3 regions of the Salinibacterium sp. 10G20-15 genome follow, and region 2 is predicted to be linked to each of the others. Evidence: predicted binding sites of a transcription regulator. Region 2 holds the regulator's gene; each other region holds the start of a gene.
The links. Region 2 encodes HrcA, which represses chaperone genes, less so after heat shock. Its sites were predicted from a motif close to TTNGCACTCGNNNNNNNCGAGTGCNAA; they were not measured.
Positions count from the first base shown of each region.

Region 1: the regulator HrcA is predicted to act here: its motif matches at 1,811-1,837, upstream of groES (co-chaperone GroES).
Region 3: the regulator HrcA is predicted to act here: its motif matches at 1,561-1,587, upstream of ACR3YK_RS09485 (Hsp20/alpha crystallin family protein).

Region 1 covers NZ_CP195118.1:1,634,466-1,637,779, reverse strand. The annotation lists gene ACR3YK_RS07855 (ABC transporter substrate-binding protein) at 1-290, opposite strand, end outside; gene rarD (EamA family transporter RarD) at 344-1,288, opposite strand; gene groES (co-chaperone GroES) at 1,442-1,738, opposite strand; gene ACR3YK_RS07840 (class I SAM-dependent methyltransferase) at 1,862-3,067, shown strand; gene ACR3YK_RS07835 (DUF4190 domain-containing protein) at 3,064-3,314, opposite strand, start outside.
Region 2 covers NZ_CP195118.1:2,216,208-2,219,521, forward strand. The annotation lists gene hemW (radical SAM family heme chaperone HemW) at 1-389, shown strand, start outside; gene ACR3YK_RS10760 (DUF4870 domain-containing protein) at 422-796, opposite strand; gene ACR3YK_RS10765 (DUF4870 domain-containing protein) at 888-1,256, opposite strand; gene hrcA (heat-inducible transcriptional repressor HrcA) at 1,468-2,490, shown strand; gene dnaJ (molecular chaperone DnaJ) at 2,514-3,314, shown strand, end outside.
Region 3 covers NZ_CP195118.1:1,969,114-1,972,427, reverse strand. The annotation lists gene ACR3YK_RS09500 (hypothetical protein) at 1-59, shown strand, start outside; gene ACR3YK_RS09495 (alpha/beta fold hydrolase) at 67-825, shown strand; gene ACR3YK_RS09490 (hypothetical protein) at 1,206-1,484, shown strand; gene ACR3YK_RS09485 (Hsp20/alpha crystallin family protein) at 1,637-2,077, shown strand; gene fgd (glucose-6-phosphate dehydrogenase (coenzyme-F420)) at 2,189-3,205, opposite strand; gene coaD (pantetheine-phosphate adenylyltransferase) at 3,224-3,314, opposite strand, start outside.

The sequences.
Region 1 (3,314 bases), 580 kb from region 2:
TCGTCGTTCACTCCACCGGCTGCATTAATCTCCTTCACCGCAGCCGCTACGCCTGCCTTCTGTGCTGCGGCCAAGAACGAATACGTTCCCGATGTCGGAAAAATGGTACCGATGCGCAGGATGCCATCACCGGTCGGCGTCACGACCGGGGTGGGCGTCGCCGACGACGAGGCCGGCGAATCGGCTGCAGTCGTCGGCGAAACGGGAGTCACCGGCGAGCTACAGGCGGAGAGCGCCAGCAATAAGAGCGCCGCAACTGCCGCGCACTGAGTCGACCGAAACTTGGCCATGGCTCCCCTCTCTCAGCGGCAATCTCGGGTAATCGCGCGCCTCCAGAGGAATACTACGGGGCGCCGGGGGCCTCGGCTGAGGAACCGAGCCGCGTACGCGAGGAGTGGCGAAAAAGATCGAAGGTAAGAATAGCAAGCGCCACCCATACGATTGCGAAGCCCAGCCACCGTTCGGGCGGCATCGCCTCGTGAAAGATAAAGACCGCGACGATGAGTTGCAGAATCGGCGCGAGGTACTGCGCGAGCCCCATGTACGTTAGCGGCAGTCGCCGGGCGGCCGCCGCAAAAAGGATCAACGGAATCGCAGTGATGGCGCCGAGAAAGAGCGTTAATGTGAGGTGACCGGCGCCCGCAGTACCTGCCGCGAGCTGCCCCTCTGTAGAAAGAACAAGCAGCACGACAACGGCGATCGGGGCGAGAAAGGCGGTCTCGACAGCCAAGCCACCGACGGCATCCGCTTTCGGCCCCACGTTCTTCTTGACGAGGCCATAGAAACCGAAGCTGAAAGCCAGACCGAGAGCAATCCACGGGAAACTGCCATACCCAATCGACAACACGAGAACCGCGAAGGCGCTGATGCCCAGTGCCACCCATTGCAGCGGTCGCAACCGTTCACGCAGGATGACGACACCGAGCAACACGGTGACGATCGGGTTCGTGAAGTACCCCAGTGACGCCTCGACAATGTGACCGTTGAGGCTTGCGTACACATAGATCAGCCAGTTAACGACGACGAAGGTGCCTCCCAAGCCGAGCGTCCACACGGTCCTGCGGTCACGAATGATGGCGATGACTCGGCGATAGCCCCGAGTAAACACCAACAAGATTGCACAAAACACGAGCGAGAGCAGGATTCGCCAGGCCACAATTTCAATCGCGCCCGACTCTTTAAGGGAGAAGAACACGATCGGCATGGCGCCCCACAGGACATACGCGGAGACAGCAAAGCCGAGACCGCTCGGAGAAACGCGGTCGGTAGCGGGCGAGGGAGAAGTCACTTCTAAATCCTAGGGCTGACGACGGACGCTCAGCGCCATCCGCAATGTGTGGGGCGCCCCAGGTTTCGTCCGGAAACGACGAAAGCCCAGAGCCGGGGCCCTGGGCTTTCGAGTTGTCCTACCGAAAACGGCGGACGAGAAATGAGTATCGCGTTAGCGAACGACTACGGCGAGCACGTCGCGAGCCGAGAGCACGAGAAGGTCTTCTCCGCCGTACTTAACCTCGGTTCCGCCATACTTGGAGTAGATGACCTTGTCACCGACTGCGATGTCGAGCGGCACGCGGTTTCCGTTGTCGTCGATGCGACCGGGACCTACGGCGACTACTTCACCCTCCTGGGGCTTCTCCTTCGCAGTGTCAGGAATAACGAGCCCAGACGCGGTGGTCTGTTCTGCGTCAACCTGCTTAATAACAATGCGATCCTCGAGCGGCTTAATGGACACCGACACGTTTGACCTCTTTCTCAAGTACTTGGGCTGGCACACTCCCTGTAGGAGTGCCAGATCAACTATACGGCTTGGTTGGCACTCGATCAACGTGAGTGCCAATTCGGATGCGGATACGGTTAGAGAATGAATCAGAGCGAACTGCGCGAGCTACTTTCCGCCCAAGGGCTTCGCCTCCTGGACTCGTTGCCAGCATGGAGCTCCAGCGACGAAATCGTGCGCACCGTCGCCGAGCTGCGCAAGGCAGGCCACAGCCCGGAACTTGTCGCTGCTGTTCTCAGCCAGTCAAAACTGCGCGCAAAAGCCGCGGGCAAATTTGGCCCCTTCGCCGAGCGGATGCTCTTCACCGAGGCCGGGCTCGAACAGGCAACACGCCTCTCCGTCGCCGCCCAGCACGCCGGCCGCTTCTCGAAAGCCGGGGTGAAGTGGGTGGCCGACCTTGGCTGTGGCATCGGAGCGGATGCGCTCGCTATCGCCGCCCTTGACCTCAACGTCACCGCCGTCGAGCGCGACGAGACGACCGCCGCCATTGCAGCGTTCAACCTCGCGCCGTGGCACAACGCCCAAGTCGTGCACGGCGACGCCGAATCTGCGGATCTGGCCGGCATCGACGGCATCTACCTCGACCCCGCTCGCCGCGACGCCCGCGTGCGCCTCACCAACCCCGCCGACTGGACCCCCTCGCTCGACTTCGCCTTTGGCCTCGCTGAGCACTACCCCACAGGCATCAAACTCGGCCCGGGCATCGACCGCGACCTCATCCCTGACGATGCTGAAGCCCAATGGGTGTCAGTCGGACGCGAGGTTGTTGAGCTCGGGCTCTGGTTCGGAGCGGTAGCCCGCCCCGGCATCCGCCGAGCCGCCCTCGTCATCGGCGATCACGGCACCGCCGAGCTCACGGCAGCTGCCGACAGCGAAGACGAAGTCGCGGGAGAACTCGGCCAGTATCTATACGAACCCGACGGCTCTGTCATCCGGGCACGACTCATTGGTGATCTGGCTCGTCAGCTAAACGCTCGCATGCTCGACACATCGATTGCCTATTTCAGCGCGGATGCCGCAGTCGCGACCCCATTCGCCACGTGCTTTGAGATTGTGGCCGACTTCGCTCTCGACAAGCGCTCGCTCAAGAAGGAACTCGCCAGCCGCAAGATCGGAACCTTAGAAATCAAAAAGCGCGGGGTCGATATCGACCCCGCGACCTTCAGAACATCTCTTTCGCTCAAGGGAGAAAACAGCGCCACACTCCTACTCACGCGAGTGGGCGGCAAACGTCGTGCGTTGCTCGCACAGCGCACGACGTTTGCTGAACCCTCAGCAGCTACTGCCTAATAGCTTCCGTAGTATGGTCCGCCGTAGCTAGCGTTGGCCACGAAAACGAAGAATACGATCCAGCCAATGATCGTGAGCAAGCCAAGCGCGGTGGCAATGTACCCGGTGATGAGGCCCGTGAGCCAGAACGGACGCGCGTAGGGCTGCTTCTTCTGTGCCATGTGGCCCAAGACAACCGCAGCGATACCGGGCAAGAAGCCGAGCGCCATGAACGTGAGAACGATGCTCGAGATACCCGTTGCCATCG
Region 2 (3,314 bases):
GTCATAATCTTGGCTACTGGCTAGGTAATGACTGGTGGGGTGTTGGCCCAGGGGCTCACAGTCACGTCGGAGGCGTTCGCTGGTGGAACGTCAAGCATCCGGCCGCCTATGCCGACCGGATCGCTGCCGGGCACTCACCGGGAGCCGGGCGTGAGACACTCGCCGACTCGAGTAAGTATTTGGAGCACGTGCTTCTTCGGGCACGAGTGCGTGACGGTCTGAAAACGGCAACTCTCGATGCTGAAGGCCGCACAGCAGTCGCCGGGCTGATTGCCGATGAACTGGTGGATGCTCCCGCGGCGTTTAAGGGAACCCTCACCCTCACGCTGAAAGGGCGCCTGCTCGCGGATGCCGTCGTGCGGCGATTGCTAGCAGACGCCCCCGTGTAGAGCGAAAGTTCGCGCGAACGCGAAAGGTCGAGTTACTTGATGAACTCGATGGTCAACGGGTATTTGTACGCCTGACCGTTGTTAGCGGCGACGGCGGCAATGATGCTGAAGATGAGGATGACGATTCCCACGCCAATCACGAGCAACAGGCCGATGAAGATGACGCTGAGAATCATTCCAGCGACATAGCCGATTCCCATCGTGATCTGGAAGTTAAGCGCCGTTTTTGTGTGAGCGCGCACGAAAGGCCCGCGGTCTTTCAACACGAGGTAGCCGATGAGGGCAGGAACAAACCAGAAGAAGATTCCACCGACGTGGATCAGCGTTGCCCAGAGCTTCTCGTCGCTCGGACTCATCGGTTGGATCGGCGCGTACGGCGAGGCGGGGGGAGGCGTTGAATCTGACATGCCTCCATTAAAGCCCTACTTGGACAAAAAAGTAGCCTCGAGAGCAGAAGCTCCCGAGGCTACTCGCTATCGGCCTAGCCGATAAGCAGACTTACTTGATGAGGCGCAGAGCGAACGGGTAACGGTAGTTCGCGCCGTCCTTGGCTTTCGTGAAGCCGATGATCGAGAAGATCAGCGAAACAATGAATACGATCGGGAGCAAGATTGCGCCGATAACAACGGCGACCAAAATGTTCGAGATCACGTAGGCGATCGCGATGGTGATCTGGAAGTTCAGGGCTTCCTTTGCTTCAGTGTTAGTGAAGGCGCCGCGGTCTTTGAATACCAACCAGATAATAAGCGCGGGGAGGAATCCGATGATTCCACCAAGGTGAGCGAATGATGCCCACTGCTTGTCCTCAGCCTCGGTCAGTTGAGCTGCCGGCTGCGGTGCTGCGGGCTGCGGATTTGCGTCAGTCATGTGTTCGTGCCTTTCAGGTGAACGAGGGAACTTCCCGGGTTTCATCAAAGTGCTCGGTGTTACACCTGAGCATTTCCTCAAAAAGGTAGCGCCCAAGTACACAGACACGCTAGCGCTATGACTCGCGCGGTGCAACGGCTGTCTCGTGGTGTGTCGAGTAAGATTGGCAGTCGAACGGATTGAGTGCCAATCGAGAGAGGTGGGTGGTGGCATGGTTTCCGCCCGCGGACTTGACGTGCTTCGAGTCATCGTCCAGGACTACGTTGCTACGCGCGAGCCTGTCGGATCTAAGTCAATTGTTGAGCGGCATTCCTTCGGGGTGTCGGCAGCGACAATTCGAAACGACATGGTTTTGCTTGAAGACGAAGAGCTCATTACGGCACCTCACACGTCATCGGGGCGGGTGCCGACCGACAAGGGCTATCGCATGTTCGTCGACCAATTGGCCGATTTGCGCCCTTTGACGAGCGCGCAACGCCAAGCCATTGAATCGTTCCTCGGTCAAGCAGACGATTTAGACGATGTCCTCGCACGTTCGGTTCGCTTGCTCTCGCAACTGACAAACAGCGTGGCGCTTGTGCAGTATCCCTCGCTCGCGACGGCTCGCGTGCGGCATGTCGAACTCGTTCCGTTGCACGCCACGCGAATCATGACGGTTTTCATCACCGACTCCGGTCGCGTAGAACAACGGCTCCTCGACGTCTCCGAACCGCTGGATGAGTCATTCTTGGGTGAGGTTCGCGCCAAGCTGAACTCCGCACTTACCGGGCAGTCTCTCCCCGACGCTGCCGAGCAACTCGCCAGCTTCGCAGAAATTTTTCCCCCCGTGCGTCAGGCTTTTGTTGGCCAAATCGCTACAAGCTTGATCGAGCAGGTTCTTGCTAATCGCGCTGACAAGCTCGTTCTCGCTGGTACCGCAAACCTCGCTCGCACTGAGCAAGATTTCACTGGCAGCATTTTTCCTGTTCTTGAGGCAATAGAAGAGCAAGTAACGTTGTTGCGCCTCTTCGGGGAGATGGAAGTGGCAAATGGATCAGTTTCAACTCGCATTGGGCGAGAAAACGCAGAATTTGGTTTAGAAGAAACTTCGGTCGTCACGGGAGGGTACTCCTCCTCCGGCGGCGGTGTTTCGCGCTTGGGCGTGCTTGGCCCCACGCGCATGGACTATTCGAACAACATGGCGGCGGTTCGCGCAGTGGCGCGATACCTGTCGCGGCTTTTGGAAGACAACTGAGCTCGTAAGGAGCGATCGGAACTTTGGCAGATCACTACGAAGCCCTCGGCGTTGCGCGCGAAGCAAGCCCGGAGGAAATTAAGAAGGCCTACCGCAAGCTTGCGCGGGAATTGCATCCCGACGTCAACCCCAGTGCGGATGCGTCGGAGCGCTTCAAAACAGTTACGCATGCGTACGACGTGCTGAGCGATCCGCAACAGCGTCAGCAATACGACATGGGCGGCAGCGGCGGCTTCGGCGGCGGCGCCAACTTCGGTTTCGGCGACATCTTCGAGACGTTCTTCGGCGGTGGGGGCGGCGGTCAGACCGCCGGCCCGCGATCCCGTCGAGAGCGCGGTCAAGACGCATTGCTTCGCGTTGAGGTCAGCCTCAAAGACACCATGTTCGGCGTTACGCGCGACATTGAGGTCAACACGGCCGAGCTGTGCGAGACGTGTGAGGGCAGCTGCGCGGCTCCTGGCACTTCACCCGTGCGGTGCGATATTTGTCAAGGCACCGGCCAGATCCAGCGTCAGGTACGAAGCCTTCTCGGCAACGTCATGACGTCGAGCCCCTGTGGCACCTGTCGCGGTTACGGCAACATCATCGTCAACCCCTGCGCTACGTGTGCCGGCCAGGGGCGCGTTCGTGCGCAACGCACTCTCTCGGTCGACATCCCAGCCGGTGTTGAGACGGGGCTGCGTCTGCAGATGCCCGGTCAGGGTGAGGTTGGTCCCGCCGGTGGCCCCAATGGAGACCTGTTCCTCGAGATTAAGGTTCGCCACCACGACATCTTCAGTCGTGCCGATGACGATCTTCTGGCCACGGTCGAGGTCGAAATGATC
Region 3 (3,314 bases), 250 kb from region 2:
ACAAGCGACGAAACCTCGAGCGACCGATCGACCAGGTCCTGATCGACCAGCGACGCTAGCCCGCCGATGCACGTCATTCTCATCCCCGGATTCTGGCTCGACGGAGACTCGTGGGCTCCGGTAACCCGCGCTCTTCGAGATGCTGGCCACACCGCGCATCCGCTCACCCTCCCTGGCTTGCGACGCCGTGACACCAACCGCGCGACGGTAACCCTGGCCGACCACATCGCGGCGGTGGTCGCGGTGGTTGACGCCCTCACTCATGTCGAGGCCGACGGCAGCGAGAACGGAAACGACGACGAAGACGAGCGACCGACGCCCCGCATTGCCCTCGTTGCCCATAGCGGCGGTGGCCCCATTGCCCACGCGGTAGCGGATGCCCGGCCCACGTGCTTGGCCAGAATCGTGCACGTCGACACCGTGCCACTGCCGAACGGCATGCCCATCAACACCGAACTGCCGACCGTTGACGGTGAGATCCCACTGCCTGACTGGAGCATCTTCGACGATGAAGACCTCGTTGACCTGACCGACGAACTGCGCACGTGGTTTCAAGAAATTGCGATCCCCCAGCCAGCACTGATCGCAACCACCCCGCAATCGCTCTCCACGCCGGCGCGCTTCAGCGTGCCCGCCACCGTAATCTGTTGCGAGTTCCCTTCCGAGCAAGTGCGAGAGTGGATGAGCGAGGGTGCACCCTTCGCGACCGAACTCGCTCAGCTCACCGACCTCGAACTCGTAGACCTCCCCACCGGGCACTGGCCGCAGTTCACGAAACCGGCTGAGCTCTCGGAGGCCATCATCACGGCTTTGCATCGCACCTAAATCGGGTCTTGCCGTCAGCGACTGCCCGCCTTACACTGAGCAAACGCCAACTATTGAAAGGAGCCTCGCGTGTTTGTTTTCACCATTACGAAGAACCCCACGACCGCCGGCTCCGTCGGCACCCTCACCGCCTAACCGGTTAGCGCTCTCCGCTCACCGGTTCTGACGGTGGCGGCGCTCACGGAGCACACGACCCAACTCGATCATCGCGAGACTGCGACGACTGACGAGTCTGCACCCCCTTCATGGGTGCGTTCGCCTCTCGATGGTCTTCCCTTCTTCAGCGACTCGCGATCACTGTGGGATGCCGTTGGGTCGCCACCTGAAACAGCGCAATTGTGCGCACCTTCCGCATCCACTTTTTTCACGAAAGACACCTCATGAACGCAACTCTGGCGGCTCCGAAAGACCGCCGTGACCATCCGCCCGAACCTCGTCCCGTCGACGAGCCGCGCCCTGCGGCAGCACGTCGTGTGGGAGTCATCGACCGTCTTGCTCTGCATCTCGGCGTCGCTCTCATCACGTGGAGCCGCCGGCCGCACCGCGCTCGACTGCTCGCGTCGGCTGAACTGCGGGCTCAACACCAGCTCCGCCGCGAGCGTGTGGCGCTGGCCCGTGCTCGCACTGAGCAGAAATATCCGCGGCTCATCATCCGATGAGAACCACGTATTCGACCGTCGCCGCAGCTCTCCGGCGGCGGTCGTTTCGTTGTCAGCGAACTTTGAGCAAAACGACTTGGCACTCTCGGGGCGAGAGTGCTAATTTTTGATTGTTGAGTCACGGTGACTCAACTTTGAGAAAGGGGTTTCCCATGACACTGTCATTTGATCCTTTTGCCGAACTCGACAGGCTCACCTCCGCTGCCCAGTCCCGCGTCGGCACCCAGCCCATGCCCGTGGATCTCTACCGCCAGGCTGACGAGTACGTTCTCACCGCCGACCTTCCGGGCGTCGATCCCGGCTCCGTTGACGTTGACGTTGACGGTCAGCTCCTCACCATTCGCGCCGAGCGCACCGCTGGCGAGCGCGAAGGAGCCAAATGGCTCTCGCAGGAGCGCCGCTACGGTTCCTACCTTCGCCAGTTCAGCATCGGTGCGGGCATCGACCGCGACAACATCAGTGCCAGCTACGACAACGGTGTACTCAGCGTGATCATCCCAGTGTCGGAGAAGGCAAAACCTCGCAAGATCGAGGTCAGCACTAACTCCGCCAACCAGGCTCGATCGACCGAGAAAGTCGCTGTCACGAGCTAGACGGCATGCTGTAGCCGGCGGAGTTGATTGCCGGCACAACAACGATGGGCGGATGCTTCACGCATCCGCCCATCGTCAATTAAACCGTGTGCGCGTCTCGCGCCCTAGGCCCTACAACGCCCGCAGTCGCGGAGCGATATCGCGCTCGAAAAGTTCGAGGAAGCGACGCTGGTCGCCACCGGGCGCGTGGAATACGAGGTGGTTGAGGCCGGCCTCCACGTATGGTCGAATCGCTTCGACGATCTTGTCGGGGTCGTTGCCCACGATCCACCGCGACGCGATCTGTTCGATCGGCAGAGCGTCAGCGGCACGCTCCATCTCGATGGGGTCGGTGATGTCGTGCTTTTGCTCTTTGGAGAGCGCAAGCGGAGCCCAGAAACGGGTGTTTTCGAGCGCGAGCTCAGCATCGGTGTCGTACGAGAGCTTGATCTCGATCATCCGGTCGATGTCTTCGAACTTGCGATCGACCTTGGCTGCACCCTCCTTCACGCCGGGGATCAGCGCGTCGTTGTAGAGCTCCATGCCCTTGCCCGACGTGCAAATGAAACCGTCACCGGCACGGCCGGCGTAGCGTGCCACCATGGGGCCACCGGCGGCGATGTAGATCGGGATGGGCTGGTCGGGGCGGTCATAAATGCTCGCACCGTGAGTGGAGTAGTACTCTCCCTCGAACGACACGCGGTCTGAGGTCCACAGTTCGCGCATGAGGCGAACCGATTCACGCAAGCGAGCGAAGCGTTCCTTGAACTCGGGCCAGTCTTGCTCACCGGCACCGCGGAATCCGGTGGCGATCTCGTTGAGTGCCTCGCCCGTTCCCACCCCGAGCATGATGCGCCCCGGGTACAGGCACCCCATCGTGGCGAAGGCCTGAGCGAGCACGGCGGGGTTGTAACGGAAAGTCGGAGTCATCACGCTCGTGCCGATACGGATCGTGCTCGTGCGCTCACCGACCGCTGCCATCCAGCTCAGCGAGAACGGCGCATGACCGCCCTCGTGACGCCACGGCTGGAAGTGGTCGCTGACCGCAACACTCTCCATGCCGTGAGCTTCGGCCGCCACCGCAATCTCTACGAGTTCACGCGGGGCAAATTGTTCGGCTGACGCTTTGTATCCGAGAGTGAGAGTCATAGACCCATTGTGCCGGTGTTAGTCGCGCGGCGCTTGCAAAAACTCAGAAACCACCCGAGGAACATACGGCGCAACATCTCCGCCGAGCGCCGCAACCTGGCGAACGAGC